Regions from separate parts of the Pseudoalteromonas sp. APC 3250 genome, predicted to be linked through region 1. Evidence: predicted binding sites of a transcription regulator. Region 1 holds the regulator's gene; each other region holds the start of a gene.
The links. Region 1 encodes LexA, which represses DNA repair genes until DNA is damaged. Its sites were predicted from a motif close to TACTGTATNNNNATACAGTA; they were not measured.
Positions count from the first base shown of each region.

Region 1 (11,047 bases):
TTTATTTTTCATTATCTATCCTCTTCCTGCTTGCAAAAATAGCGACCACCACACAGGCAACCGCAATTAAAAACCACTGTACTGAGTAGGCATAATGTTTTTCTGGACTCATAACAACGGCTTCATAATGAGGGGCAGCAATTTCATCAGCTTGACCTTGGCGGTAAGCCATAAAATTCACTAAAGGGCGATTAGATTGGCTACTCAATGCTTGTAAATCAATGATTTGAATTCGTTTGGCTAAATCCGACTGAGTATTGTTATTGGCTAAGGTAAAGCCACTTAAATTATCTTCTTTAATTTGTGCCGTTAACGTAAATTTACCACTAGGTATTGTTACGTTTGGTAGGATTTCTCTTGAACGTTCTGCTTTTACCCAGCCTAAGTTCACTAACAAAAAGCGTGATTCATCAGACAGTTTTAATAATGCCAGTAAGTCGTAACCAACCTGACCATTATAGATTTGGTTATCAAGCAACCAATAATTATTAGTGTCAAAATAACCATTTAACGAAACCAATACACCGGTTTTGTTCCACTCTTTTGGCAGCTGTTGTAACTCTGCCCAGCTCATTACGCCATGTTGTTGTATATTTTCAATGGCACTAAGCTGCTGTTGCTTTTGCTCTGCTCGCTGTAATTGCCAAAACCCTAGTCGCACACAAACCAATACCACAATAACAACCAAGCAAATTGTTATTATTGAGCTAAGCTTTTGTTTGTTAAATACAACTAACTGCATAAGGGTAAAATCCAGTGATTATTAAAATTATTATTGTTCTACTGTTATTATTTATATTATTTAATTTATTTCGTGCTTTATTAATTATGGTGTCAGGGAAAACCAATGGACGCCCTATGTCTCACTTTTTAGGGCGTCGGGTGTTATTTTCTGTTGTGGTATTAGTGATGGTGATTGCCGCACTAAAACTTGGTTTTATTACGGCAAATCAGTCCCCCTTAATCACTAAAGCACATACACAAATACAAACAAACACAGCCAAACAACATCAACAAAATGCCAGTACCAAGCTGCAGCTTGAAAGGCAAAGTGCTTATCTTTAGTGAAATGTCCTTTCATAATGCGCAAAAACACCACCAATAAAATAATTGTTCCTAAGGTGACGTGCATGCCGTGAAAGCCGGTTAACAAAAAGAAGGTATTGCCATAAATGCCCGCATCAAGGGTTAAGTTAAGATCGTTATAAGCATATATATACTCTTCTACCTGCAGCCCTAAAAAGCACACTCCGAGTAAAATGGTCGCTCCCAAGCATACTTTGAGTGGGGTACGTTTATTATTTTCCATCGCCACATGGGCAAAATGTAAAGTTACCGACGAGGCAAGCAAAATAAGGGTGTTGATAAGCGGCAACCCTTGCCAGCCCATTGCTTGGGTCGTGGTGCCTCCTGGGGTATTTAGCAATGGCCACATGGCTTCAAACGTCGGCCACAATACTTCATTTGTCATGGCGTTGTTATCCGCACCTCCAAGCCAAGGCACAGAAAACATGCGAGCATAAAAAAGCGCCCCAAAAAATGCCATGAAGAACATCACTTCTGAAAAAATAAACCAGCTCATACCTTGCCTAAAAGAACGGTCCATTTGTGCAGAATAAAGCCCTTGATCAGACTCGTGTATGACATTTTTAAACCAGCTAAACAGCATGTAAAGTAGTACAGCTATACCTACGTATAACAAGTAAACGCCATTACCACCCTCTTTGCCCATATCCATTACGGTTAAGGCTGCGCCTACCGCAATAAAAAATAACGCAACTGCCCCAACTATTGGCCATGGACTTTGCTCTGGTACATAATAATGTTCATATTTTTGATTCATTTTATTTGCTCCTAGTTTTTCACTAGTTTTATAAGCTAGTTATTACTGGCTACTAGCCTCTCGCTAATATCAAATACGGTATAAGACAGGGTTAACTCTTCTACATCACTGGGTAATTCAGTATCTACATAAAACAATAATGTAAACTCCAGCTCTTCACCTGCCTTTAACGGTTGCTGATCAAAGCAAAAACACGCTATTTTGTGTAAATACTTGGCCGCTTTTCCTGGTGCTACCGACGGTATAGCCTGCATTACTTTATCTTCATTGCTGTTATTTTTAGCGCTAAACTTAACTTCACGCATGGCCCCAGGCTTTACATCTACACTGTACTCTTTAGATTTAACTTCAAAAGGCGCACCACTTTGCGCATGCGTAGTGAAACTAACGCTGACTTCTCTATTTTCAGTGACCAAGGTACTTTGCTGTGCCTGCTCTAACGAGGGCTTACCATTAAGCCCCGTTATATCGCAAAACACGTCATACAAAGGGACCATGGCAAATGCAAATGCAAACATTGCAATGCAAATCACCACCAGCTTTTTTAATAACGGCAAGTGAGTCATTATTTAATGTCCGGCGGCGTTGAGAACGTATGATAAGGCGCAGGTGAATCAACTTCCCATTCAAGCCCCTCAGCTCCATCCCAAACTTTTGCAGGCACTTTGTCGCCCCCCTTTGCACATTTATACACAACCACCACGAATAATAATTGCGATAAACCAAAGGCAAACCCACCTATACTAATAATGGCGTTAAAATCAGCAAACTGTAGCGCATAATCTGGAATACGGCGTGGCATACCGGCTAACCCAACAAAATGCATTGGGAAAAACAGCACATTTACACTTATTAACGACAACCAAAAATGCCATTTTGCTAAGGTAATATTGAACATGTTTCCGGTCCATTTTGGCAGCCAATAATAAGCCCCCGCCATAATAGAAAACACCGCGCCCGTTACGAGTACATAATGAAAGTGTGCAACCACAAAATAGGTATCATGATATTGGAAATCGGCAGGTGTAATCGCTAGCATCAACCCCGAAAAACCACCTAAAGTAAACAACACAATAAATGCGATACTAAACAGCATTGGCACTTCAAAGCTAATAGACCCGCGCCACATAGTCGCTACCCAGTTAAATACTTTTACGCCGGTAGGTACCGATATCAGCATAGTCGCGTACATAAAAAACAACTCACCCGCCACGGGCATACCAGTGGTAAACATATGATGCGCCCACACAATAAAGCTCAACAAGGCAATGGAGGAGGTGGCATACACCATAGAGGCATAACCAAATAGTTTTTTACGTGAAAAGGTGGGAACAATCGTAGAAATAATGCCAAAGGCAGGCAAAATCATAATATAAACTTCAGGGTGACCAAAAAACCAAAAAATATGTTGGAACATCACCGGATCGCCACCACCAGCGGCATCAAAGAAACTGGTCGCGAAGTATTTATCGGTGAGCACCATAGTAACTGCACCAGCAAGTACCGGCATAACTGCAATAAGTAAAAACGCCGTGATCAACCATGTCCACACAAATAACGGCAGCTTCATCCACGTCATACCCGGAGCACGCATATTTACTATGGTGACCACCACATTAATGGCCCCCATAATCGAACTAATACCCATAATATGCACAGCAAATACAAACATTGCTGTGTTGTCGTTACTATAAGTGGTGGAAAGCGGCGCGTAAAAGGTCCAACCAAATGCAGGGCCACCACCGGGCATAAATAATGAAGCTAATAGGATTAAAAACGCAAACGGTAAAATCCAAAAGCTCCAGTTATTCATTCTCGGTAAGGCCATATCTGGCGCACCAATCATTAGCGGGATCATCCAGTTTGCCAAGCCGGTAAAGGCTGGCATAACCGCACCAAACACCATTATTAAACCATGCACTGTGGTCATTTGATTAAAAAAGTGAGGATCAACCAGTTGTAGGCCCGGCTGAAATAACTCAGCTCGAATAACCATCGCCATTGCCCCACCAATTAAAAACATGGTGAGTGAAAAAATTAAATATAAGCTACCTATATCTTTATGGTTGGTTGTAAATAACCAGCGCTTAAAGCCTGTGGCAGGTTGATGGGCATGATGAGCCTCATTGGTATTAGGTTGTTCTGCAATGCTACTCATTATTTAGCCTCCCCATCAGCATCCAGTGCCGCTTGTATCTCGCTCGGTTGAATTACATCACCAGTGTCATTACCCCACGCGTTGCGTTTATAGGTAATAACAGCTGCTATTTGCTTGATTGATAATTGCTTTGCGAAAGACTGCATAGCCGTACCTGGTTTACCGTGGAGCAAAATATCTATATGCCCTTTGATATCACCTATGACTATTGGGCTGCCTTTAAGAGCCGGAAAAACACCCGGCAAGCCTAATCCTGTTGGCTGATGGCACGCCGCGCAGCTCGCCATATAAACCTGCTCACCAAGCGCCATCAGCTCTTCTTTTGGTACAACTTGGTCTAATAACGCAGCGTCTGCTTCAGCTGCTTTTTGCTTGGCTTGTTTAGCCTCTGCTAACCACGTTTTGAAGTCTTCTTCTGTTTTAACTTCTACCACAACAGGCATAAAACCATGATCTTTACCGCAAAGCTCTGCACACTGCCCACGGTAAGTACCAACCTCATTAATATTGGTCCATGTTTCGTTAATAAACCCAGGGTTTGCATCTTTTTTAACGGCAAAGTCAGGCACCCACCATGAGTGAATAACATCATCTGAAGTCATTAAAAAACGTACTTTTTGATTAATTGGTAGTACCAGCGGTTTATCGACCTCGAGCAAATAATTCGGGTTTTTATCAGCAAGGTTGGTTATTTCATTTTGAGGTGTAGCTAGCATGGAATAAAACTCAACGTCCTCCCCCATATACTCGTAATGCCACTTCCACTGTGAGCCTGTAATTTTAATGGTGAGATCAGCTTTGCTGGCATCCTCCATGGCAATTAAGGTTTTAGTCGCAGGAATGGCCATAACAATTAATATGACAAAAGGGATCGCAGTCCACAGTATTTCTACTTTGGTGCTTTCATGGAATTGGGCAGGGACAGCCCCTTTAGATTTGCGATGATGAATGAGTGCCCAAAACATAATGGCAAACACGATCACCCCAATCACACAACATATTAAAAAAATAGTCATGTGCAGTTGGTATACATTATTACTTATATCGGTTACGCCTTTACGCATATTATATTGGCTATTAGCAAGCACATTCTGCGAAAAAACAAACAATATAAGCCACAAGGAAGAACTCAGCTTACCCATGTGACGGCTCCTTTGATGCTATTGCTGACGCAAAGCGAAGAGGCATACGGCTTAAACGCCTATTCGTTATTTTTATTTTTTATAAGGGTGCTGGATTTAGTAAATGTGTGTTCTCAAAACGACTAAGCTGTGAGTTATTTTTATTCCAGCTCTTTAATAACTAGTTAAAAAATAAACAATAAGCAAGGTGAGTATGAAAAATAAACAAGGTGTATTTTTTAAAATGCGCAGCTAAAAAAATAGCAACTAGTCAGGCAATTAATCTAAGAGTCAGGTTTAGTAAGGGGTGTATTGAAATTACAGGATAGAAATATAAAAAATTGTTAACTTAAAAAAGCAGAGTAAATTTGTTTATTTATAAAGTATTTAGTGATTTTATTTATGATAGGAGAAGCACTTAACAACATATAGTCATACATTTGATAAGTTAGACATTGTGCTGCTAACAAACCCAGCGCCTAATCACTATTAAGCGCTAAATTATGCTTTAATACTACATCCAGTCAGCGTTACGAATAACACCTACCGCTAAGCCTTCAATATTGAACGACTCATTTTCTAAATCGACCTCAATAGCTGAAAACTCATCATTTTCAGCATGTAAGAGTACTTTTCTGCCCGCTTTTTCTAAACGCTTCACGGTTACATCGTCGTCAACACGGGCAACAATAACTTGTCCATTTTCGGCAACTTGGGTTTTATGCACAGCAAGTAAATCACCATCCATAATACCAATGTCTTTCATACTCATACCGTTAACACGCAATAAAAAATCGGCCGCAGGTTTAAACATTAAAGGGTCAATTTTACAGTGGCTTTCTACATGCTGTTGCGCCAATATTGGCTCACCGGCAGCAACCCTGCCAATTAAAGGCAAGCCCAACTGCTCTGGCTCCTCTTCTTCAACAAGCTGAATGCCCCGACTCGCGCCTGGCTTCATTTTAATAACACCTTTTTTGGCCAGTGCTTTTAAGTGTTCTTCTGCAGCATTCGCACTTTTAAAACCCAGTGTTTGTGCAATTTCGGCACGTGTAGGAGGCATACCAGTGTCTTTAATAAACACTTTAATGAGTTCGAGTATTTGCGCTTGGCGTTTCGTTAATGGTCGCATACAACTGGTTTTCCATACAGTACAATTAACTGTGAGTATATACAGTTATTTAAAAATCGCAAATATAAATTAATGCCTTATATGCCGTTATCATCAAACAATAACCTACTTTAAAAGCAGGGTGATAAATGTAATTATTAGCAACGCATTATCATATTAATAAATTTTAATTCTCAATTACTTATCCAAGGAGCTAGCATGAGTATTTGGCATCAACCGATTACATTAGAGTTTTGTAAGCAATTAGATCAAGGTATTACAGGCCAAGGGACACTCATGAAAACCATGGGAATAGAGATCAGTGAAATTGGTGATGACTACTTAGTGGCAACTATGCCGGCAATTCCAGAGCATCATAACCCTATGGGTATCGTTCATGGGGGTGCAAATGTGGTGCTTGCTGAAACAGTAGCAAGTTATGCCGCTAATTTTGTGGTTGATTTCAATCGATTTTATTGTGTTGGCCAAGAAATCAGTGCAAGTCATTTAAAGGCATCACGCAATGGCACATTAACGGCCACAGCGAGAGCTTATCATATCGGCAAGCGCAGCTCGGTTTGGGATATTAAAATAACCAATAGCCGCAATGAGCTTTGCTGCGTATCACGTATGACCGCAGCCGTAGTTGAGCGAAAAGGCTAGTAAGTCAATTAACCAAGGTTGAAGTTAAATTACTTTTCGAGAGGGTAAATAGTAATTTCTACGCCTGCACCAATTGCAGATATACGTAACAAGGTATCTGCATGTAAGGCTTGGTTAAAGCATTTTGGCGAAGTGCCAGACTCAAACCCAATATCGAAAGTTCTGCGTGAACAACTCAACCATTGCTTTAATGCATTGCGTGAACACGACTCGATTAACTCACACAAGTGATTAATCGCTTTATCTGGCGTGGTTATTTCACCTGCAACCTCAATGCGAGCAAGTTGACGGTATTCGTCTTTATCATAATGTAAAATAGTTGCGACCTTTTTTAAATCAGCAACTAATACGCTAATATCTTGCTTTGACTCAAGCTCTAGATCTACATTTAAAAATTGAATTTCCGACATTATCTCGTTTTTACCCTCTATTAATTTCATTGCAAACTTTAACGCAGTTTTACCGTTATACCAAATCAACAACGCAGGAATCACCTCATTAACGCATTTTTAGCGTTAGCCTCTGAATATTGCCCACTATTTACTCCTCAAAAACGCCCTCTACAAAATACGCAAATTAAAATTAAAGCATGCCGGCGGCAGTTTACTTTTTTATTCTAGGCCTTAAACTAGCCGCTCCTGTAGTTCACGTATGTGATGGATATGATTCGGTTTATTTTAGCTTTGTTGGCTTGCTGTGCTTGTTTTTCAGCAATGGGCGAACAATTTACGCGGTTTTCGAGTGCCAAAAAGCACTTAATTAATACCCTTCCCGAAAACGCTAAAAGTATTTATTGTGGTTGCGATATAAAAAAACAAGGCAAAAAGTTGGTACCCGACCCTACCCATTGTGGCTACGTGCCTCGCAACACACTAACCCGCTCAGGCAAAGTAAATCAACGTGCCCTGCGAATTGAATGGGAACATATTGTCCCTGCATGGGAATTTGGTCACCAGTTACAATGTTGGCAAGATGGTGGGCGTAAAAACTGCCGCAAAGTTAGCGCTAAGTTTCGCATGATGGAAGCCGATATAAACAATTTAGCCCCTGCAATTGGTGAAATTAACGCCGATCGCTCAAACTACCGCTTTGGCATGTTAGCCCAAAACGCGACGCAATATGGTCGCTGTGAGGTTAAAGTTAATTTTAAACAACGTGTTGTTGAACCGCCTGTTCATGCACGTAAACGCATTGCCGATGCGTACGCTTACATGCAAAAAACGTATGGTTTAAAAATTTCAGCTAAACAACAAAAGCTATTTAATGCTTGGCAACAACAAGCTTATGCTGCTAACACAAATAGTAAAAAGCTGTAAGTTTAAATTAAAAGCGTGTAACACACGCTTTTAATTAACCTATAACGCTTGGTGTGGTCCAAATATTTCGTAGTGAATGTTTGAGCTTTGCACACCTAAATCAAGTAGCTGGCCTTTTACGTAAGCCATAAATGATGCTGGTCCACACAAATAAAATGCCCCTTCGCTAATAGGTAATGATGTCTCAAGCACCGTTAAATCCATTAACCCAGTGAAATCACACTCCTCGCCACCTTGATTAAACCAAGTAAATGTTTTTAGCTGTGGATGCATTGCCGTTTGCTGCGCTAAATACCCTTTAAATGAAAATTCGCGGCTGTTTTCACATGCGTGCAAATAACTAATCGCTTGATTTTTATCACCACTAAGTAGCGTTTGAAGCATCGCCATCATCGGGGTTTGGCCAACGCCTGCTGAAATAAGTACCACTGGAGTTGCCTCATTTTTTAAAATGAAGTCTCCCGCTGGCGGGTATAACTCTACTCGTGCGCCTTGCTCTAGTGAGTGTAAATAATTAGACACCACGCCAGGCTTTGGTTGGCACTCTTTTTTAACGCTAATACGATAGTTTTTAGCATTGCTCTTTTGCGAAATAGAATACTGGCGGATCTCTTCATATTCTGCGCCCTCAGGCTTAACTTTAATGCCAATGTACTGTCCTGGCTTGTAGGTAATAACTGCTTTACCATCCACAGGTGTCAGCGTAAAACTAGTTACGAATTCAGATTCAATATGTTTATCAGTAATTTCAAACTGGCGCGTGCCTGCCCAGCCACCATGGTTGTTTTTACTGTGCGCATACAATGCCGCTTCTTCGGTAATACAAATATCAGCAAGTACACCGTAGGCTTCGCGCCACGCATATTCAACATCGGCAGTAAACTGCTCAGGAATAAGCTCTTTTAACGTACCGATTAAATGTGCGCCCACAATAGGATAATGCTCAGGTAAAATATTTAAGCTGGTATGCTTATGATTAATTCGCGCTAGCGCCTCTTTTAACACGGCTAAATTATCAAGATTTTGCGCGTACGCAGCCAATGCATTAAATAATGCAAATTGCTGACGACCCGTTTCTTGATTAGTCATATTAAAAATATGTTTAAGTTCGGGATTATGACTAAACATGCGCTTGTAAAAATGATCGGTTACGACCGTACCTGCCTCTGCAAGCAATGGCACCGTGCTTTTAACTATTTGTATGGTTTTATCGGATAACATGTTTATTTCCTATGTAATAACTAACTGCTTGCATTTAGCATTACACAGAGCGTGCCAACTAATTAAACCTATAATATTCAATAAGTTAAATTAACTCGCTTTACAAGATGAGTCTTTATGACCTACTATAAAACCTGTAAAAATACACTAACAGGTCATTTTGACATGAACCAACAATTCAACCTGACGCAAGTTGCATTAGAACTTGCGCAAAGTACGTTACATGCTCACAGTTTTGAGCAACTTTTAGCCACGGTTGAACGTGTTATTCCCAGCGATGCCAGTGCATTATTGATTCGCCAAGGTGAGCAATTAAAACCCTTAGCCATTAAAGGCCTTATGCCCGATAGCCTAGGACGACGTTTTGATATTGCGGAGCATCCTCGCCTTAAAGCCATCTGCAGTAGTCGTTTGGCTCTGCAATTTGCACATGACTGTCCACTACCTGATCCATACGACGGGCTACTACTGGCTAAAACCGGTGATATTCCAGTGCATGCCTGCTTAGGGTTACCCCTTTATGATAAAAACGCACTACTTGGCATTCTGACCTTTGATAGCCTTAACGCCAATGCGTTTGACGGTATCACCACTGATACACTCAACACCTTACAAACCTTGTGCAGTGCGCACTTTAAAACAGCCCTAGAGCTTGCCCATTACAAACAACATGCGCAGCACTCTAGTGAATTAGTACAAGCGTTAAACCGTGAGGCGCTCAAACGTGATGGTGGTGAAATTATTGGCCAAAGCTCTGCAATACAAACGCTTAAAAATGAGATAAAACTGGTTGCGGCATCAAACTTTAGTGTCCTTATTTTAGGTGATACTGGGGTCGGCAAAGAGTTGGTGGCACGTAATATTCACTTACACTCCGCACGTAAAGATCAGCCATTAATTCATTTAAATTGTGCATCACTGCCTGAAAACCTCGCAGAAAGTGAATTTTTTGGCCATGCAAAAGGCGCTTTTACGGGTGCGCAAAATGCTCGCCAAGGTAAATTTCAGTTAGCCGATGGCGGCACCTTATTTTTAGATGAAATCGGCGAGCTGCCTCTGGCTATGCAAAGTAAATTATTACGCGTACTGCAAAGTGGCGAAGTACAAACCGTTGGCGAAGATGAACTTAAATATGTCGATGTTAGAGTGATTGCAGCAACCAATCGCGACCTAAAACACGAAGTAACACAAGGACGGTTTCGCGCCGATTTGTACCATCGATTAAGTGTTTATCCACTCACAGTCGCTCCATTGAAAGCCCGTGATGAAGATGTTATTTTATTAGCTGGTTATTTTGCAGAAAAAACAGCCCGCAAGCTCGCTATTAAACAGCTAAAACTCAGTATTGAAACGCAACTGCTGCTTAAAAAATATGACTGGCCAGGCAATGTGAGGGAGCTTGAGCATGTGATTAATCGGGCTGCATTAAAGGCTAAACAACATCAGTGGCAGCAACCAATTATTACTATTGAACCTGCGCATTGTGAGCTAAATTTAAGCGCTGTTAACACCTTAGCTCTTGAACACTCAAACCAGCTTGTAATCCCACCTTTAGCAAACAACATTTCGTTAAAGCAAGCCACAGATACCTATACTCAGCAACTTATAATACAG
Region 1 is NZ_JASDCM010000014.1:66,614-77,660, forward strand. Features, by position in the region: gene QL986_RS14070 (hypothetical protein) at 1-12, opposite strand, end outside; gene QL986_RS14075 (SURF1 family protein) at 2-742, opposite strand; gene QL986_RS18880 (DUF2909 family protein) at 757-1,065, shown strand; gene QL986_RS14085 (cytochrome c oxidase subunit 3) at 968-1,843, opposite strand; gene QL986_RS14090 (cytochrome c oxidase assembly protein) at 1,879-2,409, opposite strand; gene ctaD (cytochrome c oxidase subunit I) at 2,409-4,001, opposite strand; gene coxB (cytochrome c oxidase subunit II) at 4,001-5,143, opposite strand; gene lexA (transcriptional repressor LexA) at 5,637-6,254, opposite strand; gene QL986_RS14110 (PaaI family thioesterase) at 6,453-6,896, shown strand; gene QL986_RS14115 (hypothetical protein) at 6,926-7,306, opposite strand; gene QL986_RS14120 (endonuclease) at 7,559-8,212, shown strand; gene hmpA (NO-inducible flavohemoprotein) at 8,252-9,433, opposite strand; gene norR (nitric oxide reductase transcriptional regulator NorR) at 9,599-11,047, shown strand, end outside.

Region 2 (11,047 bases), on a different contig from region 1:
AAAGCAAAATTATTTGCTAAAAATCGTTATATGCAGGCACAGCCAAGCTTATTTGACAGAGCCGTATTTAGCACCAAAAGCATGAACTTGGTTGATTACGTAGTAGAAATAGAAGATGAAATAGCCAGCCTACCACCGAGCGATCACCGCCATGCCTACACTTACGCACTTGAGCGCATTGCTAGTCAGGTACAAGCGGTCTTTAATGTAATTAAATCGACCCCTATTTGGGTGAAAGAAAACAAAAGTCATTATAAGCCTCGTGCCAAACAGCCTATTTACAAACAAGCAGTGCAAAAAATCATGCAATCATCCCATGAGTTATATGATGAGCTTAAACAAAACCATGAGTTTGAACGCCGCCTAGTACTGATGATTGAAGAGCGTAAGTTACAAATGGAAAAAGCATCACCTGCGCAAACACAAAAACTTAATCAAGAAATTTTAACCACTCATGCACGACTCGGGCGTTGTAGAAAAGCAATTTCTGCCACCGAAGACAAAATTCAACAAGTAGAAAAACAACAGTTACGCTAATGCAGCTTTATTATCACCATCTGTACTCGCAATTAGAGTTACCTGAACGCCATCGCTTTCCAATTAAAAAGTATCAGCAGCTCAAGCATGAAGTTGAATTTTTAGGCTACACCCAGTTTATATCGCCTTCGCCTGCAACTACAGCGCAGTTAAGCTTATGCCATAGCTCAGATTATATTGCTGACTTTTTAAACGGGTCGTTGACTGACAAAGCGGTGAAGAAAATGGGATTTCCGCACTCACCTGAACTAGTCGAGCGAACCCTTTATTCTGTTGGTGCCAGTATTCAAGCAGCTGAGAATGCAATGCAAACCGGCTTAGCGGCTAATTTAAGTGGCGGCTACCACCATGCTTACAGCAATTACGGTAGTGGCTTTTGTATTTTTAATGATTTAGCCATTGCGGCAGCCCACCTTATTGCAACAGAGCAAGCCGACACCGTATTAATATTTGATTGTGACGTGCATCAAGGTGACGGCACAGCACAAATAACCCAGCACCATGAGCACATAATTAGCTGCTCAATTCACTGTGAACAAAACTTTCCTCGGCAAAAACAGCACTCAAACTACGACTTTGCCTTACCTGCAAACACCACTGATGCAGAGTATTTAACAACACTAGAGCAAGCTCTTGAGTTATGTGTTCGCCTCCACCAGCCCGATATTATTTTATATAATGCGGGCGCCGATATTTATACCAAAGACGAACTTGGCTTATTTGATGTTTCTTTGGCTGGCGTATACGCGCGCGACTTTGCTGTTCTTAACTTTTGTAAGCAGCGAAACATCCCGCTTATGTGCGCTTTAGGTGGGGGTTATCAACGTAACATCAACAATTTAGTTAGTGTCCATAAGCAACTATTTAAAGCGGCTCTCGATTTATAACAATCCTTGGTATAGACTCATTACAGACAATAAAAAAGAGTGACAGGAATATGCGATTAGATGATGACATACACAACTTTTACGAAAAACTCGTTTTAGAAGAAATAGAAAAACGTAAACTTAATGAACGTTACAACGACGATGTAATGGCTGACTTTTGCTGTACCGTGCTCAATCAGTTACCACCTCGCTATATTCGATACGATGTAGACATGGCGTTTTATCTAACCCAAACAGATCGTTTAGATATGCAGCAACGCGTTGAACTTGCCATTAACTTTGCGATTGATCAGATTGCTAAAAAGAAAGATATTAATGAGTAACTCGCTAGAAGACGCCCCTACACACATAAAACTGGCTGTTGATTTAATTATGATATTAGAGCAACACGATGTAGAGCCCGAAGAAGTATTAAAAGCGCTCGATATCGTAAAAAGTGACTTTGAGAAAAAGCTAGTTAGTAACTAGCTTTACTCTATTGTTTGTATTTCATGAACGGTGACAATACCATCGTGTTTATTACAATCAATTTTAATTTCGCCGAATGTTCGTCTCGGTGATGTTGACCTACGGCAGGTCATGTTTTGAGCTTTAACACCAAACTGCTCAATATAAACGGCAACAATTGCATCTATTTCTTGTTTGTCTTCTGTTGTCGCTGCGGCATAAAAAGTATCATATTGTTGTGACCAATTTTCAACGCCAGCTTCTGCTGCAACACCTAACCACCCCATACCAAGCTTAGTTGATTGCTCTAGATATTGCCCTTTTAAAAACATAAACGCTAGGGTGTATTGTGCACTTTTATAACCCAATGCAGCAGGCTCTTCTAAATAGTTAAAAGCTTCTTCAAACTCCCCTTTTTTGTATGCCTTAACACCATTATATTCTTTTTTCTTCATGGTATTATCGCTGTAAAGACTTATTGGTGACGAATTACAGCCAGTTATTAAAGCCATCAATACCAGCAAAGTGGCACTCAATTGTCGATGATTCATTATTATCCTTAATTTATTATTGTTTTTGCCCAGAAACATACACCACTTTTAAAGCATCTGCCCTAAAACCTGTTAACATAAATTTAATATTATCATGGGATTGCAAAGCTTACAGCGATTATTTTTATAAGCGCAGTTTTAATCGCCCATTAAAAATAGATAAACCTATTTTTTAATACCCTGTATTTATACATAAGGTACTTTACTTTACGCACAATGCATTTAACTGACGTAAATCTATCACTGACTGTCCGTTTGCTGAACCAGTAATAATAACTGCGCGGCCGCTTTGGCATCGTCTAATGCACGGTGATGATTGGTTAAGTCTAAATTAAAGTGTGCCGATAAATTACCGAGTGAGTATGACTTTAATCCCTTAAATGCTTTGCGTGATTCAACGACTGTACACAGTTTCGGCATTTTAAAATTAATCCCTATCCTCTCAAGCTCTTTTTTAATAAATCCATAATCAAAATTAACATTATGCGCCACAAAAATACTGCCTGATAATTGATTCAGTAACGGCGCTGCAATCTCGCTAAATATGGGCGCATTGCTTACCATGGCATCGTTAATGCCTGTAAGCGAGGTAATAAAACGCGGGATGGGACGCTCTGGGTTTATCAATGTGGTCCATGTATCAACTATTTCGCCCTGCTTTATTTTAACAATACCAATTTCGGTAATGCGGTTACCGCCTTTGAGGCCTCCTGTAGTTTCAATATCAACTACACTATAAATACGGTTAGGGTCTACATACCACTTCACCGCTGCAATATTGACTTTAAAACCACTGTTTTTTAAATTATCGATGCTCACTAGCTGGTTTCTTTTAAGCTTGTCTCCGGGCGCTTTTACCTCTTCAAAATGAACTGCGCTGTTATCAACAATCATTAAATCGGGGTAACCATCTTTTAATTGTCGATAGTTTTTTGCCATGTTTTTTAAATGGCTTAATAGCGCATTTATCGGGCTGTTTAAAATAAGCATCTCTAATGGCTTTAATACATCTTTGTGCCATCTAAATAAGCCATTTGGTTGCTCATAATACTTCGCTGCATGGTGACACACTAAACGCAGCAATTTGGAGGTACTATTACACGCAGCCAGCCGCGCTTCTATTTGTGAGGATTGATTTAAGTAAAAGGAGTCTGTTTTTAACGCTTGCGGGAAAATATCAAATTCATTGCAGGGGGGGGTTGGGGTTTCAATAAAAAGTTCCTGCCAAAAAACCAGCGCAAATAAGCTTTGCCACAAGGTATTCTCAGTATAAAAAACCTGCTTGCCTTGACGAGTGTAGTGATCACTTACACCTAACTCAACATCGCCACGGTAAAGTTCATCAACTTCTATAATACAGCGTGTACTGGCTAACATTTCACTAAGCCGTGAGCGTGTTTGCTTGTTAAATTTGCGCATTAAAAAGTCATCCGCAAAGTACAGTAACTCATCGGTGAGCGGATTTTCTATAATTTTCTCAAGTTGCGCCTTTACCCATTCTTTATTACCTAAACGGTATTGCTCTCTTATTTGAATTTCTAGTGCGTGCGTATCGTCTTCGCAGGCATTAAGTACATCAAACGCTAATACAGGGTTAGTTGTTTTTAGTTGCTTATAAAGTATGACCAATAACTTATTCTTTAGCTCTCGAGCTATAACCCCTACTGCTAATTCATTAATTAATTGTTTTGCTAGCATCTCATTTTCATTGTCATCTTTCGCGTTTTTAACAGCTAACCGAAAACGGTTTAACACATAGTTAGATTGCGCTTCCTCAATTGAGTCAAAGCGAGACAAACTTTCATTATGCCCTTGCCTAACAGGAGTTACCCCTAAATCTCTTAGTACAAACCGGTTTTGATGATTAACATCACCGGCACTGAGCCTGCCAATATACAAAAATTCAAAATACTCGTAATACTCTTCTCTATTATTGATCACGTACTGATTATACAAATGCGAAAGACGCTCTGGCTTAGATTCAAAAAATGAAATAGCGACTTCAACTAAACAACTTTTAGCAGCACTTTTTTTAAATAATGGTGGCTGCTCTTGTTGAGCTAACAACTCAATTAAGGCCGGCTTTGTTAGATGACTAAGCAGTTGCTTAGCGTCTGTTTGTGAGGGTTCATATACTAATCCGGCTGTTTTTAAATTAAAAAGTGACTGATAAGGCGAAATAATCTCTTCATAATTTAATGACTGAGTTTGCACTAAATAAGGCTTACGAGAATAAATTCGTGCTAGCATGCATTGGCTTTGCTCGTCGAGCGTGTTTATTTTATTAATAAATGTAATGTGCTTTTGCTCAAGTAAATGCATACATTTATCGCTCACAAAGCCTATTAGCTCTTTAAAATGTGCCAAATAATATTTTGCTGGTAACTCTTTTCTCATAAAAACCGCCAATGCTGTATATAAAAACAGTATAATTATTTGAGCGCTTTTAGCAACCCAATTAGGAGTTAATAGCCTTTTAGAATTTAAATTGATTCAATCTCGGGCGCTTTAATTTCAGCGAGGTTTGTTACCTAATAAACTAAGTTAAAACCGAGCACCCTTTTTATACCCTGCACCTTATCTTCACCTGTGTAGATAGCAGAACCCTTCAAGCAGTGCGTGTTTAACATTAACGAAGCGTTAGTACCTATTTACGGGCATTCACATGGCAAAAGATCTATTTTGCTTAAAAACCAAACACACTGCTGAAACTTCAATCTCAAAAGATAAACAGACCCTCGCACAACTCAATTAATTTATTTATGCATACGTATTACTATTGAAATATCTTTTTTAGCGTGATTACTCTGTGCTAAGGTTGCCCGCAAATTATTAGTGGTACTTTAACTTCATTACACATAATAAAAATTAGGATTGAACAACATGACAACACAGCATGCAACTAAAGGTGAGCAAAGCGCAGCGGCAAAGTGCTCACTTTTATACGTTATTTTTATATCGGCTGTTGCCGCCATTGGTGGCTTTTTATTTGGTTTTGATTCAGGCGTTATAAACGGCACTGTATCGGCATTAGGTAATACATTTAACTCAAGCAGTGTAGCAACAGGGTTTAATGTTGCCTCTGTTTTACTTGGTTGTGCGCTGGGTGCTTTAGCTGCTGGCCCATTAGCTGACAAATTTGGCCGTCGCGCTATTATGATTGTCACTGCACTTATATTTGCTATCAGTGCATTTGGCTCTGGTATTGCTGATAGCTCAGCTGAGTTTATTTTTTACCGCTTATTTGGTGGATTAGGTATAGGTGCGGCATCTGTTTTAGCGCCGGCTTATATTGCAGAAGTAGCACCTGCCAGCTTACGCGGCCGTTTAGCAACACTGCAGCAGCTTGCTATTGTGCTGGGTCTGTTTGCTGCCTTTTTAAGTAACTACCTAATTGCTAATGCCGCAGGCGGTGCCGAGGGTATTTTACTGTTAGACTTAGCTGCATGGCGCTGGATGTTTTGGGCTGAACTGGTTCCTGCAGGCTTATTTTTGATTGGCGTACTTTTTATTCCTGAGTCACCGCGTTACTTAGTCGCACAAGGCAAGCTTAAACACGCTAAAACTGTATTTAATAAAATCTCAAATGACGATGCTGATACACAAATCAGTGACGTAAAGCAGTCTCTGAAAAGTGATAAAAAACCAAGTATTCGCGACTTATATATTGATGGCAGTAAAAAAGTACACCCTATTGTTTGGGTGGGTGTGGCCTTGTCAGTGTTTCAACAATTTGTTGGTATTAACGTGGTATTTTATTACGGTTCAGAACTTTGGCAAGCCGCTGGTTTTGATGAATCACAATCACTGTTTATAAACGTGCTTGCGGGTACCACTAATATTTTGTCTACTTTTATTGCCATTGCTTTAGTTGATAAAGTGGGACGTAAGCCATTGTTACTGGTAGGTAGTATAGGTATGTTTATTAGTTTAAGTGCACTTACCTACACCTTTGGCAGTGCAGGCCTTGATGAAGCGGGCAAGTTAGCACTTAGTGAAAATATGGGTACCTTTGCTTTAATAATGGCTAACCTGTTTGTGGTATTTTTTGGTTTAAGCTGGGGCCCAATTGTGTGGGTACTGCTTGGCGAAATGTTTAATAACCGCATCCGTGGTGCAGCGCTTGCAGTTGCTGCTAGTGCGCAGTGGATAGCTAACTTTGCTATTACTATGACCTTCCCTATCATGCTAGGTAGTATTGGTTTAGCAGGCGCCTATGGTTTTTACACTCTCTCAGCGTTTATTAGTGTGTTCTTTGTGGTCAAATACATTAAAGAAACACGCGGCATGAAATTAGAGTCAATGTAATTACTTGGCTGGAGTAAAATAGCGCTTAATAATGCTGTTTTACTCCAGCGTATTTAACCCTCCTTTGTAAGCACTTTCATTACCTGTTCCTCATCCACAAACAATATGCTTTTTTAGTATATATAATCTTTTAAAGTTCTTTTTTGGAATATAAAAAGTTAGCTATTGTTCACCAACTTTTTCTACTTAATCTCAATTTAAATGAAAAAACAGTTACTCTCAGGCCTTGTTTTCACCTCTGCGTTAAGCACATTTAATGTATTTGCAACGAATGGCTATTTTACCCATGGCTACGGTATGACTCACAAAGGCATGGCAGGTGCTGGTGTAGCGTTATCAGAAGAATTAATGTCGGGTGCAAATAACCCGGCTACTTTTTCAGCTAATGGCACGCAAATGTCGGTAGGTATAGAATTATTTGCTCCTGAGCGTAACTACACCGCTGCAAAGGTCGATGAATACTTTCCCAATGCACTGTATTTGGACGCAACCACCAAAAAAAGTGATAACAGCTTATTTGCAATTCCCGAATTTGCTATTGGCCATCAACTAAATGAGCGCATTAATATTGGCCTATTAGTTTACGGTAACGGCGGAATGAACACAGAATATGTGGCTGATTCTGCCCCTCAAGGCACATTTTATGGCGGCACCACTGGTGTTGACTTAAAACAGTTATTTGTCAGCCCAACCATGAGCTATCAATTAAATGAACAAATACGCCTAGGTGTATCTGCTATTTATGTAGTGCAACAATTTGAAGCACAAGGTTTGGCAAATTTTGCCGCCTTTTCGCAAAAGCCAGAGGCGCTGTCTAATAATGGCGTTGATACCAGCACAGGCATTGGAATGCAACTTGGGATCAGCCACATTATTAACTCGTCATTTAGCTGGGGCGCCAGTTACCGTTCATCAGTGTCTATGGATGAATTTGACCGTTACAGCGGCCTGTTTGCAGAGCAAGGCGGGTTTGATTTACCAAGCTCTATTCAGCTCGGTACCGCTTGGCAGTTTTTACCATCGCACCAAGTGGTGTTTGATTGGCAAAAAATAAATTACAGTGAAGTAAAAAGTATCGCCAACCCTATTACTAATTTAATGTCAGCGCCACTAGGGGCTGAAGCCGGAGCAGGCTTTCGTTGGCACGATATGAGTATTTATAAACTGGGTTATCAATGGCAACGCACTGAGCAACAAAAAATTAGGTTTGGTGCTTCTTATACCGAGCAACCCATTCCATCATCTGACATTTTATTTAATATTTTAGCGCCCGGTGTACAAGAATGGCATTTTACAGCAGGCATTAGTCATGCACTTAGTGACGCGGTGCAATTTAACGCAATGGCTTTTTATTCACCTTCTAAAAATGTAGCAGGTGCAAACTATTTAGCGCCTAATCAACAACTATCAATTTCAATGGAACAATCAGGATTGGGTGTATCCCTTGCTTGGAGGATTTAAACGATGACAACCGAATTCACACCACTATCTGGGGCTATTGGCGGTGGTTTAATTGGTCTAGCCTGCGCGTTATTACTGGTTTTATTTGGTAAAGTGGCGGGAATTTCAGGGCTTATAAAATCAATTTTTAATCCACTGGCAGCAGCTTCTCGTTGGAAACTTTGTTTTATGATGGGGTTATTACTAGCAGGTGTATTTATTCAATTATTTGCCCCTGAGCTGTTAGTAGGTGAATTAAGCTTATCCCCTTGGATGATTATTATTGCAGGGCTTTTGGTCGGTGCGGGAACCACGTTAGCGAATGGCTGCACCAGTGGTCACGGCGTGTGTGGTATGTCGCGCTTTTCGGCTCGTTCATGGGTATCAACCTGTACGTTTATGGCAATCGCCATTATCACCGCTAATTTAGTAGGGTAAATCATGCACGCAATTATTACGCTTATTTTAGGGTTTGTATTTGGTTTGGGACTAATTATTAGTGGCATGACCAACCCAGATAAAGTGCTTAACTTTCTCACTTTTAATCAGCAATGGGACGGTAGCTTAATTATTGTTATGGCTGTTGCAATGACCATTATGATGGGCGCATGGTTTTGGCTCACTAAAAAAGGCACGCCGGTGTTTACCGACAAACTAAGCCTTAGCGATTTAAAAAAGGTCGATACGCGGTTAATTACTGGCTCTATTTTATTTGGTTTAGGTTGGGGCTTAAGCGGCGTGTGCCCGGGCCCCGGGCTTGTACAACTGGTATCACTTAAAACAGAGTTTTGGTTATTTTTTGCTTCCGTACTTGGCGGTATGTGGCTGACCAAAAAAGTATAATATGAATTGCCGAGCACGCCTCGGCCACTTAGCATGCTAACCGTGATCTATGCTGTGTGCTCTTCAGCTGCTGCTCAACTGAGTATATTACCAATCACTGTATATAAATCATCGCTATTAAAGGGTTTGGCTATAAAGTCATCCATACCAACAATTAAACAGCGCTGCTTATCTTCTTCATAAGCATTTGCAGTGATCGCCACTATAGGTACTCGTAAGCCGGTTTTAATTTCAGTGGTTCTAATCGCGCGAGTGCATTCATAGCCATCTATGTTCGGCATTTGGCAATCCATTAAAATCAAATCAAACGACTGACTCTTCAATACTTCAAGCGCCTTTAAGCCATCTTCAGCCATTGTTAAACTCACTTTAGTAGGCTCAAGCATTTTTGCAATCACCTGTCGGTTAATCGCATTATCCTCTACCAACAGTATGCGTTTATCCAAAAGATTTGGCTGCGAAGCTGTTTTTTTAGGTAACTTTGAAGGAACGTCTGCTGATTCTGGCGCACTAATACTAAAGGTGAACGTACTACCTTTACCCTCTTCACTGTGTAAATGAATTTCACCGTCCATCATTCTTATTAGCTTTTGAGAAATAGCCAGCCCCAGCCCTGTTCCGCCATACTTACGTGCAACGCCCACATCAGCTTGAGTAAACTCACTAAATAATAATGATTGCTGTGTCTTTGCAATACCAATACCGCTATCTTCAACGCTAACCTGAAGTTTATTATCGCTATAATCGAACGATAACCGCACAAAGCCTTGCTCTGTAAATTTATACGCATTAGAGAGTAAATTAATAATCACCTGATTTAAGCGTAATTCATCAACACTAATGTACAGTGGTAAATTTGTGGTTTGAATTATGCTAAATTCTACTTCTTTAGTACTAACAATCGGCGTAAATAAAGAGCGTATATTTTCGATAAATGGAGCTAGCTGCGTGGGTCTACTATTTAGCTCCATGGCATTTGCTTCAATTTTAGAAAAATCTAAAATATCGTTAAGAATATTAAGCAAATTTTTTGCGCTTTTTTGCTGCGTGAGCAACAACTCTTTTTGTTCATTACTTAAAGACTGATCTCGAAGCAAAACCTCTCCCATACCTAATATTCCATTCATAGGTGTGCGAAGTTCGTGACTCATATTAGCTAAAAATTGTGACTTAGCGATATTTGCTTCATTAGCGAGTTTAACGGCTTGTGTTAGCTCAGTTGTTTGTTCTGCTACTTTATCTGCTAGTTGCTGATTAAATTGACTAAGTTGTTTATTAAGGTCTTCATTTTTTACATTAGAGGCTTGCAAACTTTTGATTGAATGCTGAAGTGCATTGCCCAGCATTTCAAATTGTTGCTGTAATTGCAGTACTTCATACCAACTAGAATCGGTATTAAATACGTGTTTTTTAGTTTTACTAAAGCTGTTGATTAAATTAGTTAACTCTATGATGGGTTTAACCAGCAAATGGGTGAATTTATAAATAAATAATACCACCAGTGCAATGGAAAATAGCCCCAGCAACATAGTGGGCAACCAAGCAGCCACTACCACCAAGCTTAAATATTTACGATTGTAAAGCGATATAACCTGCCAACCTGTGGTGTCGTCAACATACTGATTTGTATGATACACCTCGTTATCATTAGAACGAAAAAGCTGATTACCACTTAAACGTTGGATACTAAGATCCTGCTGTTTAAAATCAGTCAGCACCGTAAACTGACTTAACGAGCTAAATACCACTTTTTTATCGGCATCAAGAATAAGTAAATCCCCTTTATACTCAAATAAATTGGGAATAAACCGCTCTAACTGATCTAGCTTGAGCGACCCCTCAACTACACCATAAAACTCATCATTTTTATAAATGGGAGCCGAAAGCGCAACAATAGGTTGATCGCCTAATCCTCTGCCTTGAAAAACGCCACTGCTGTAGCCTAAGGGGAACTGCTGAGCCTCAGCGAAATAGGGACGATCATTAACATAACGCTGACTCTGACTTAAACCACTGAGCAATTCACTGGGTATA
Region 2 is NZ_JASDCM010000006.1:12,935-23,981, forward strand. Features, by position in the region: gene QL986_RS08040 (primosomal replication protein) at 1-537, shown strand, start outside; gene QL986_RS08045 (histone deacetylase) at 537-1,424, shown strand; gene QL986_RS08050 (late competence development ComFB family protein) at 1,475-1,747, shown strand; gene QL986_RS08055 (YbaM family protein) at 1,740-1,892, shown strand; gene QL986_RS08060 (sel1 repeat family protein) at 1,895-2,422, opposite strand; gene QL986_RS08065 (exonuclease domain-containing protein) at 2,663-4,819, opposite strand; gene QL986_RS08070 (sugar porter family MFS transporter) at 5,306-6,730, shown strand; gene QL986_RS08075 (outer membrane protein transport protein) at 6,932-8,191, shown strand; gene QL986_RS08080 (YeeE/YedE thiosulfate transporter family protein) at 8,195-8,608, shown strand; gene QL986_RS08085 (DUF6691 family protein) at 8,612-9,013, shown strand; gene QL986_RS08090 (hybrid sensor histidine kinase/response regulator) at 9,088-11,047, opposite strand, start outside.
Region 2: the regulator LexA is predicted to act here: its motif matches at 4,832-4,851, upstream of QL986_RS08065 (exonuclease domain-containing protein).

Region 3 (11,047 bases), on a different contig from region 1:
AGGCCTTTAAGTATTTTGTTAAGTTGCATTGAGTAGATTCCTATTTTGAGTAAACCAGCAATTATTACTGTAAATATGGCGACCAAGCCGGTGCCTTTACTTGTCCATCAAGCACAGGTAAACGTGCTTTAAAACGGCCGTCCATCGATACTAGCGCAAGTACCTGTTTATTATTGTGGAGCGTGCTGTATATAATCATCGAGCCATTCGGCGCTATGCTCGGTGATTCGTCAAGGCGAGTTCGTGTTAAAACTTGAAACGCACCTGTAGCCAACTCTTTCTTAGCAAGATGATACTGTCCGTTAGTACGGTTTACCATCACTAATTCTTTTCCGTCTGGCGAAATAGAACCCGCTAGGTTCATGTCACCGTCAAAGGTTAATCTTTGCGTTCTGCCAGTTTTTAAATTTAACTTATAAATCTGAGCATTACCACCCCTTTCCGACGTAAATACTATATCTTCACCATTTGGGTACCACGAAGGTTCGGTATCTATACTACGATGGCGTGTTAATCGCGTCTCTTTACGTGTTAGTAAGTCTAATAAGTAAACCTCAGTTGCACCAGTTTTATCTTTTGACAGCACTAGCAGTAACTTTTTACCATCTGGCGAGAACTGCGGCGCGCCGTTAATTCCCTTGTAGCTGGTGATCAATTCGCGTTTACCAGTATAAATGTCTTGAATGTAAATTTGGCTCTGGCGATTTTCAAAGGTTACATACGCTAACTTAGTACCGTCAGGTGACCAAACCGGTGACATTAATGGCTCTTTTGAACGCAATAATACTTGTTCATTAAAACCATCGTAATCAGCAACCACTAACTGATAAGGCTTTTCTTCGGTATCACGTACAATAACATAGGCTATTTTTGTTAAAAACGCGCCTTTTTCGCCAGTTAGCTTTTCATAAATAACATCACTAATGCGGTGCGAGTATCGACGAAATCCAGTTTCACCAATTACGCTTTGACGTGCTTCTAAAATATGGTCTTGGCTTTGAACAAGCTTACCGTTGCTCATCATTTGTGTTTCACCGCCAGTAATTTGGCCGCGAATAACATCAACAAGCTCATAACGTACTAAGTAACGTCCGTTGGTTTGCTGTTCTACTTCACCCACTAAAACCGCTTCAACGCCTTTATTAACCCAAGCGCCGTAATCAATATCGCCGTCTTTATGTGGTTGTTGAGGCATTTGTGAAACGCTAACTGGCTTAAATTTACCACTGCGCATTAGATCAGCAGCAATAACATCGCTAAGCTGCTCTGGAATAGGGCCAATACCTTGGTATTTAAAAGGCACAATCGCAATCGGTCTTGCACCGTCTATTCCTTCAGTAATAACAATTTCAAGTGCCGCGTGTGCAACGCCCTGAAACCCTAATATTAAAACTAAACAGGCTATTTTAATTTTGTTAAACATGTCATCCCTTAAAACTCTGGCGCGATGGTTATATTAATATTCTTTAATTGTTCGAATACGTCTTTATCTTTCGATACCGGTAATGTGTCAGCCATGCGAACCGCTCTTAAAGCAGCTTCACACACTAACTTATCACCGCCTAACGACTTAACCTGCGTAACCAAGCCATTAAACCCAAGACGGAGATTAATGCGGCATTGCTGGTTTTTCATTTTTTCATCAATTAATAAGTTTTGCTGAATACGCGCCATAATTAATGCACGGTATTTATCAACTTCACTCACTACTTGCTGTTGACGTATTTTATTACGAGCAGCCTGCTCTTTGGCAAGTTGCTCTTGCAGTATTTGTTCTTGCAATGCTTGCTGACGTTTACGCTCGGCTTCTTCAGCACGTTTTTTACGCTCTTCTTCCGCTTTTTTAAGCGCGGCTTCTTCGGCTTTGCGTTTGTCGGCAGCCGCTTTAGCAGCATCTTCAGCCTCTTGCTTTTGCTTTTGCGCTTGTTTGGCCTTTGCTCGCTCACGTTGTTCTATTTCGCGGGCTTTTTTAGCTTGAGCTTCGGCTTCAGCTCTTTCTTTCTCTTTAGCTTTGCGCTGCTGCTCTAGCTTTTTAATGCGTCTTGCTTCAGATTCACTTTGCTTACGTGCGTCTGCTGCGCGGCGTTCTAAATCACGAATGCGTTTATCTTCAGCGCGCCTTTTATCTTCTTCTTTTTTGCGTAACTCAGCAATTTTTTGCTCAACCTGCTGTTGATCCACGGTCACAGCAGACACCGCATTTTCTGGCTCAGGAATGGCGGCATTAAGCGTCACTTCCATTACTTTAGGTTTAGGTGGATGAATGTTTGCTGATGCATACAAAAATCCCCCTAATGCTAAATGCAGTATTACTGATTTGATTAACGACGTATTCATATGACTACTTGGTCCCCTCAAAGGATTCGGTCATTAAGCCTACCGATGGTACACCTGCATTCTTCAAAAAATCCATAAGCAGTAACACTTCTTGATACGACACTTTGCCTGAGCCTTTAATCATTACTGGAGTATCAGGGTTTTTCATTAGTTGTAGTTTAATTACAGCGGCTACATCTAATGCTTCCATTGGCTCTTCCGGATCAGTACCTATGCTTACATAATACTTACCTTGCGAATCAATAGAGGCAATAATGGGCGGCGTATCTTTGGTATCAACCAAGTCTGACTCTTCCATTTTTGGTAGGTCTACTTTTACGCCATGGGTTATCAATGGCGCAGTGGCCATAAATATAATAAGCAACACCAACATTACATCAATGTATGGTACTACATTAATTTCTGCGACTGGGCGACGCTTTTTACGCTGGTACATTCGCTTGAGCCTCTATTTGGGTAGCTGCTTGACGGTGTAAAATATTGGCAAATTCTTCCATAAAGTTAATGTAATGAGATTCTAACTTTTCAACTTTATTAGCAAATCGGTTATAGGCAATAACGGCAGGAATAGCCGCAAATAAACCCATCGCTGTTGCAATCAAAGCTTCTGCTATACCTGGTGCAACCATTTGTAAGGTTGCTTGTTTTACTTCACCTAAGGCAATAAAGGCATTCATAATACCCCATACTGTACCAAACAAACCTATGTAAGGGCTAATTGACCCAACGGTTGCTAAAAACGATAAGCTTGATTCTAGTTTTTCTATTTCACGAGAAAGCGCAACCCGCATTGAACGGTGCGTGCCTTCCATAACAATGCCTGCACTTTGAAAGGTATTTTTTTTGTGGCGTGCAAACTCTTTAAAACCTGAGGTGAATAACGCTTCAATACCCGTTGATTGACCACCGCGTGATGAAATTTCGTTATATAGCTTACTTAAGTCAACACCAGACCAAAAACGTTGCTCAAATTTTTTGGCATTTGCTAAGGCGTCAGAGATGGCTTTTTTACGTTGAAAAATAATAGCCCACGACATAACCGACATAGCAACCAACGCTAGCATTACTAATTGCACAAGCAAACTGGCTTCTAGAATTAGATCTAAAAAATTAAGCCCTGATCCCACGTTAAACTCCTAAATAATTAAAAACATCAAATTGATTTATTTGAGTAAGGTAACTTTGTAACACATTAGCCACCATTAAAGTTCAGCTAGTGTATCTAGTGTATTTACTGCTGACAACGATATTGCTGTGAATAGCCAACAAAAAACGTTAAAAAAATAGTTTTACTACTTAACTCTTGTTTTACTGTATAAATAAATAACAATAAAGCTATCTGTAAGCCCGCTTAATTTCACTAAAGAGTCACAAAAATACGCTGTTTATTCAAAATTAATGCATAAGCACTCATAAACACTACACACTTACCTTAACGTAATAGTAAAACTAATACCGAACGTTTATATGTTAATATACATAAACAAAGCATTTCATTAACTTATAGAATTAATGGTTAATTAACATGCAACATTAAGTAAAAACAGAAAACCCCTGCTATTAGTTTTTTTAATCTGAAAATATAAATTTTCTAGTTTGAACAAATTCTGCCGCTTCGGTATTATTCTCCCATACCGAGCTAGCGCATTAAATGAAAGCTATTTCATTGAATCCAGTTCTTCGTAATATGATTTATTTCGTATTACTTTTTTACTTCTTGGGGTATGACCTCAATAAGTAAAACGTAGTTCCCTAGATTACTTCCTTAAACTTGTTGTTTGCCCGCATTATTTGCGGGCTTTTTTTTGCCCGCAATTTGTCAAATCAGCTACACTCGGCCTCAGTAACGTTACAGCAGGCGCACAATAGCCTGATATGTCTTAACGCTCAGTGAATTATTGGCAAAGTAAAATACGTCTAAATTTAGCTTTTGCTCATACTAAAAAGCCACTGTCGTTAAAATGACAGTGGCTTTAGAAAGAGTCTAGTTATTCTGGTTATTTAATCTTTTTTAGGTAACAAGCCAAAATGGTGGTACGCATTATCAGAGACAATTCGCCCTCGCGGCGTACGCTGAATAAATCCTTGTTGAATTAAAAAGGGTTCAATCACATCTTCTATGGTTTCTTTCTCTTCGCCTATTGCCGCGGCTAAGTTGTCAAGGCCAACAGGGCCACCCATAAACTTTTCGATGATGGCGAGTAAATATTTACGATCCATGTAATCAAAACCGCTTTTATCAACGTCAATCATGTCGAGGGCTTGTTGGGCCACCTCAGCATTAACCGTACCGTCTGACTTTACTTGGGTGTAATCGCGCACTCTGCGCAATAAACGATTTGCAATACGTGGCGTACCGCGCGAACGTTTGGCTATTTCGGCCGCGCCATCGTCACACATTTCTAAACTAAGATAATGCGCTGAGCGCCCCACAATATGCGATAAGTCTTCCACAGAGTAAAACTCTAAGCGCTGCACAATACCAAAACGGTCACGCAGTGGAGAAGTTAATGATCCCGCACGGGTAGTTGCACCAATGAGTGTAAATGCGGGTAAATCAAGCTTAATAGAGCGCGCTGCAGGGCCTTCACCTATCATAATATCGAGCTGGTAATCTTCCATTGCCGGGTAGAGTATTTCTTCAACTTGCGGGCTCAAACGGTGAATTTCATCAATAAACAGTACATCACCTTCTTCAAGGTTAGTGAGCAATGCGGCTAAATCGCCCGCTTTTTCAAGCACAGGACCAGAGGTGGTTTTAATATTTACGTTTAATTCGTTCGCCACAATATTAGCAAGCGTGGTTTTACCTAAGCCTGGTGGGCCAAATATCAATAAGTGATCCAACGCTTCGCTACGACTGCGCGCAGCTTCAATAAATATTTCCATTTGTTGCTTAACATGCGGCTGACCACGATAGTCGGCCAATAACTTAGGCCTAATAGCACGGTCTATGGTGTCTTCGTTGGTTTTTTCAGCAGCATCTATTAAGCGATCAGCTTCGATCATAATTTACTCACAGCATTGATTTCAAAGATTCTTTAATTAGAACCTCAGTCGACATATCGGGTTTGCTTACTGATTTTACTGCTTTTTGCGCTTGTGGCAATTTATAACCGAGCGCCACTAACGCCGAAACCGCATCATCGGCCGCATTATTGGCTATAGTTGCATCGCTCGCAGGCTCTATTACGGCGCTATCGCTAAATGGGGTAAATAAGTCATTACCCCAATTTTTTAATCTGTCTTTCATTTCGAGCACTAAGCGCTCTGCGGTCTTTTTGCCCACCCCTGGCAACTTAACCAAGGCAGTGGCATCTTCATTATTTACACAACTTACAAACTGCTGCGCCGACATGCCCGACAAAATGGCTAAGCCTAATTTAGGCCCTACTCCATTGGCTTTTAACAGCTCTCGAAATAACGCACGTTCGGTTTTATTATTAAAGCCAAACAATAACTGTGCGTCTTCGCGTACTACAAAATGAGTGTACACAATGGCGTTGTCGCCTACTTTAGGCAAATCGTAAAAACAGGTCATTGGCATTTGTACTTCGTAGCCAACGCCGCTAACTTCTAATAGTATTTCTGGGGGCTGTTTTTCAACTAACACGCCGTTTAAGCGACCTATCATTGTTATTTCCTTAGACGTCCTCTAACGGTTTTGCTTGCGCTACCCGCTAGTTTTATTAAATTTTGTTCAGAGTGGGCATGGCAAATTGCAATTGCAAGCGCATCCGCCGCATCGGCTTGCGGCGTACCTGGCAGTTTAAGTATGTTTTTAACCATATGTTGAACTTGCGATTTATCTGCCCCACCGTTACCCACAACGGCTTGCTTTATTTGCCGTGCTGAGTATTCAAAAACCGGTAAGTCGGCCATAGAGGCACCGACAATCGCAGCACCACGGGCTTGACCTAGCTTTAAAGCAGAATCAGGGTTATGCGCCATAAATACTTTTTCTATAGCAAATGTTTCAGGCGAAAATTGCTCTATAAGTTGCGTAATGCCCTGGTAAATCATTTTAAGTCGGGTGGGAAAGTCATGATCGGCTAATTTAATACAGCCACTGCCTAAGTATGTAAACTTGGCACCTTGATGCGCAACCACACCGTAACCCGTTAAACGCGAGCCCGGATCGATCCCTAAAATTATGGCCAAACAGCACTCTCATTATTGTTATTTATTAATAGTGCTAATAATGCCAGAGCACTGTATAAATTACCAGTACAAAGCAAAAACAAAAATGCCTACTTAAAAAGTAGGCATTTAAACGCTATTTGGCCGCAAAGTTTACGCTAAAGCGCGCACTAAGCCTTGAGTATTTTGTTTAAGCGTACGGGCAATCATAAAATAGCCTAACCCTGCTACAAACACGCCACCAGCAACGGGGCCAATAACCCAAATATTAGGATGCAGCTTACCTGCCAAATCAAACATTTGCTGCTGTACTATTAACAGTGCTATATCACTGAAAAATGCAGCAACTAGTCCGGCTAAACCGCCCAGTAATAAAAACTCATACAAGGTGGCATTTTTTATTAATCGGCTTTTAGCGCCTAACGTACGCAATATTACAATTTCTTGCATGCGCTCACCTAAGCTTGCTTGCACCTGCGATATAAGTACCAACGCGCCACACAACACCACAATAGCCAATACAAAGCCAATAGCTAACGACACTTGCTCAATAGTCGATTGAATTTGTTTAACAAAGTTGTCTACATCAATCGCTGTAATAGTGGGATATGCCCGCAATAGCTGGCTAAAGTCACGCTTTTGCTCAGGCTCAATACGTACTGATGAAATATACGTGGCCGGAAAGCTGCTCAACACATCAGGGCTTAAAATAATGAAAAAGTTAGGTTTAAGCGTGGCCCAATTAACTTTACGTACACTGGTAATTTTAGCGTCGAACGACTGCGCACCAATTAAAAACGTGAGGGTATCGCCCATTTTCACATCAAGGCGCTTCATCATCGACTCTTCAAGTGAGGCCTCAGCTACTGCGTCATCGCCAAACCACTGGCCATCGATAATGTCATTTTGTGAAGGGACTTCGTCAAGCCAAGTTAAGTTAAGCTCGCGGCCAATGCCTGAGCGGGCTTCTTCGTCTTTTTTCTCGTTGTCTTGCAATGACACTTCACGTGCTACTGCTTCGCCATTTACTGCATTCACGCGGCCACGAATCGTTGGGTAAAACTCCGACACTTGAATGCCTTTTTGCGCTAAGTATTCATTTACCGGATCCAGCTCATTTTGCGTAATATTAACCAAAAAGGCATTAGGTGCATCGCTTGGTAACTGAGACTGCCAATCCGAAATAATGTCGTTTTTTAGCACAATTAAAAACAACAGTAATTTAATCGCTAGCGAAAAACTAATTAGCTGCACCGCATTAACGTTGGCGCGTTTTTGAATAGACGCAATAGCTAACGACCAGCTGTTACCTGGCTTTAAGCCAAGCTTTCGGCCCCCGCCAAATATTAATTTAGAAATTAAAAACAACACTAAAATAAGCGCAAGCGTTGAGGCAAATAAAATAAGGGTAATTTTAATATTGTTACTAAATAACCACATTAATAAAAATACCGTTAAGGCGCTAAGCCCTAAATGGATTTTACTTACCGCAAGGCGGTCGCCTAAATTACGGCGAAGCACTCTAAGTGGTGGAATATCAAATAAATCTAACAATGGCTTAATAGAAAACATAACCGCACAAATAACCCCGGTGCTAATAGCCACTAACCACGGTTTAAACCCTGCCATAGGCAGTTCGGTTCCCATGCTTTTTGCAAGGTAACCAGTTGCAACTTCTTGTAAGCCGTAACCAATAGCAAGGCCAACGACTACCGCCATGGTACACACCATTAATAAGTGCATAAGGTAAATTTTGCGGATCATATCGCGGCTGCCACCTAAGGTTTTCATCATTGCGACTGGGTCATATTGGCGCTCACAATAGCGCTTAGCCGATACTGCAATAGCAACCGCGGCTAATATAATGCCCAGCAAACCTGCTAACAATAAAAAGCTTTCGGCTCTGTTTAAGCTATTTGAAATAGGAGACTGGCGGTCTTTTACACCATACCAGTTTTGGTTTTCTTTGAGTTGCGGCTTTAACCAGTCGTAAAAACTATTGATGTCGTTTTCATCACCTGCATATAACTGGCGGTAAAATACACGACTGCCTGGCTGTATTACTTCGGTTTTTGCCACATCATCTATGTTTATGAGCACCCTACGGCTACTAGAGAACACATTAAATGGCGCATCGGGTTCTTCTACAATCACCTTTTCAACATTAAATAACGCGGCACCTAATTCAACTTGGTCGCCTACGTTTATGTTTAAGCTATAAAAAACTGACTCACTTAACCATACGTTACCAGGGCTTGGCGCACCGGGTGCAACCTCAGTTTGAGCATTCAAACCCGACTTAACTTTCAATTGGCCTTTAAGCGGGTAACTGTTTGATGCAGCCTTTACCGAGCTAAACTGCATTTGATCGTTTGCAAACAGCATAGTGTCAAAGTACACCATTTGTGCAGTTTGTAAGTTTTGTTGTTCTGCTTTGGTTATAAAGGCGGTATCTATGGCGTGATTGCTGGCAAGAACACGATCTGCTGCTATAAATGCACTGCTTTTTTGCGCAATACTTTGTGCAATTCGCTCAGTTACCATAGATAAGGTAAGTACGGTTAATACCGCCAGTGCAATGGCTGCGCTTATTACGGTTAGTTCACCACGGCGAAACTCACGAGAAAATAGTTTAAGCGCTAATTTAGCCCACATTTGCCATTTCCTCTGTTGAATTTTGTACCAGCTCCCCCGCCTCTATTTGAATAATGCGTTCACATTTTTGCGCTAAGGCTTCATCGTGAGTGACTAAAATGAGGGTTGTTCCGTTTTGCTTATTTAAATCAAATAATAACGACTCAATCATATGGCCATTTTTGCTATCTAAGTTAGCTGATGGCTCATCGGCAAACAATATTTTTGGCGAACCCACAAACGCACGGGCAATCGCAACACGCTGCTGCTCACCACCAGATAACTGCGACGGGTAATGATCAACCCGATGGCTTAAGCCTACTTTTTCAAGCAAAGCGAGCGCTTGTTCTTTGGCGTCTTCTTTACCTGCAAGCTCTGCTGGTAGCATCACGTTTTCAAGTGCAGTTAAACTTTGTACCAACATAAAAGACTGAAATACAAAGCCAACTTTTGCAGCTCTGAGTGCGGCCCGCGCTTCTTCGTCTAATTCGTGCAGCGGCTCCCCATCTAACATTACTTCGCCGCTGCTTGCCGTATCAAGCCCTGCTAATAAACTTAATAAAGTGGATTTACCTGAGCCCGACGTGCCAACAACAGCAACAGACTCACCGTGCTTGACATTAAAGCTGATGTCGCTGAGGATGGACAACTCACCTTCAAGGGTAGATACAACTTTAGACAAACCATTTACTTGAATTATATTTAATTGAGAAAGCGCTGACATATGACTCATTCAATCCTACGTTTTGTATTTATTTTATTTTTAGTTATTAACCCGCTTACTGCGGCAGCTAACAACACGATTTTAATACTTGGTGACAGTTTAAGCGCAGCCTATGGCTTAAAACAAGAACAAGGCTGGGTGCAATTGTTACAAGATAAATACGATGCCGAGCAACGTAATATCAATTTAGTTAATGCCAGTATTAGCGGTGAAACCACTGGTGGCGCCCTGCGCAGACTTGATGCATTACTTGAGCAATATCAACCAACTCATGTGCTCATAGAGCTTGGCGCTAATGACGGTCTACGCGGTTTTCCAGTTACTAAAATGCAAGACAACTTGACCGCTCTAATTGAAAAAAGCCAAGTAATAGATGCACAAACCGCGCTAATGGAAATTTATATTCCACCTAACTATGGCCCACGTTACAGTAAAATGTTCACCGATAGCTTTGCCAGTGTTAGCAAAGCCACAGGCTCGTATTTAATGCCGTTTTTTGTACTTAAAGTAGCAGGCAAAAGCGAGCTAATGCAAAACGATAACTTACACCCTAACAAAACTGCGCAACCAATACTACGAGATGAAATGTATAACACGATCAACCAGTGGTTAAATAAAGAGTAAAGCCGTGTAAAACTTCTGGCGCAAGCGCTTATTATTAAACGCTTGCGCAATAAACATCCAAACAAACAAATGCTTATTGATTTTTTTAAAAATACACGTACTATTGCAGTCGAAGTCGGTATGTGGCGCAGCTTGGTAGCGCACTGTCATGGGGTGGCAGGGGTCGAGAGTTCGAATCTCTCCATACCGACCATTAATCCCTCTTTAAATTCTATTTTCTCTAGTTAAAACTATTTTCCTGTCGTACTACCTAATTTAATAATAAAAAATATCGCACATTTATCGCACCAACCAATTTATTGACTGTTTTTCTGCTTTTTTGATTTCAAAGGTATTGAGATTATGTGACCCCACAGTTAAATACTTTTCAAATAATAAAGAAGCACGTAACTGCTTTAATTATTGATGTATTGGTTTGAGGTCATTGATATTGCAGCTGTGAGTAGCCACTCGATACTATATATCTGGAGTTTAGGTTTAACTCTTTTACTCTATTTAAATTGAGTTTAAAAATAAAAACTCTTGATTCTTAAATAAATAATTTAAAAAATACATCTGCTTTTTTTGCAAGAACTTTTTAATGGCTGA
Region 3 is NZ_JASDCM010000020.1:47,130-58,176, reverse strand. Features, by position in the region: gene pal (peptidoglycan-associated lipoprotein Pal) at 1-29, opposite strand, end outside; gene tolB (Tol-Pal system beta propeller repeat protein TolB) at 65-1,423, opposite strand; gene tolA (cell envelope integrity protein TolA) at 1,432-2,337, opposite strand; gene tolR (protein TolR) at 2,342-2,773, opposite strand; gene tolQ (protein TolQ) at 2,760-3,464, opposite strand; gene ruvB (Holliday junction branch migration DNA helicase RuvB) at 4,339-5,346, opposite strand; gene ruvA (Holliday junction branch migration protein RuvA) at 5,354-5,971, opposite strand; gene ruvC (crossover junction endodeoxyribonuclease RuvC) at 5,974-6,498, opposite strand; gene QL986_RS16500 (FtsX-like permease family protein) at 6,631-9,132, opposite strand; gene QL986_RS16495 (ATP-binding cassette domain-containing protein) at 9,122-9,835, opposite strand; gene QL986_RS16490 (arylesterase) at 9,836-10,459, shown strand; tRNA gene QL986_RS16485 (tRNA-Pro) at 10,576-10,652, shown strand.
Region 3: the regulator LexA is predicted to act here: its motif matches at 6,548-6,567, upstream of ruvC (crossover junction endodeoxyribonuclease RuvC).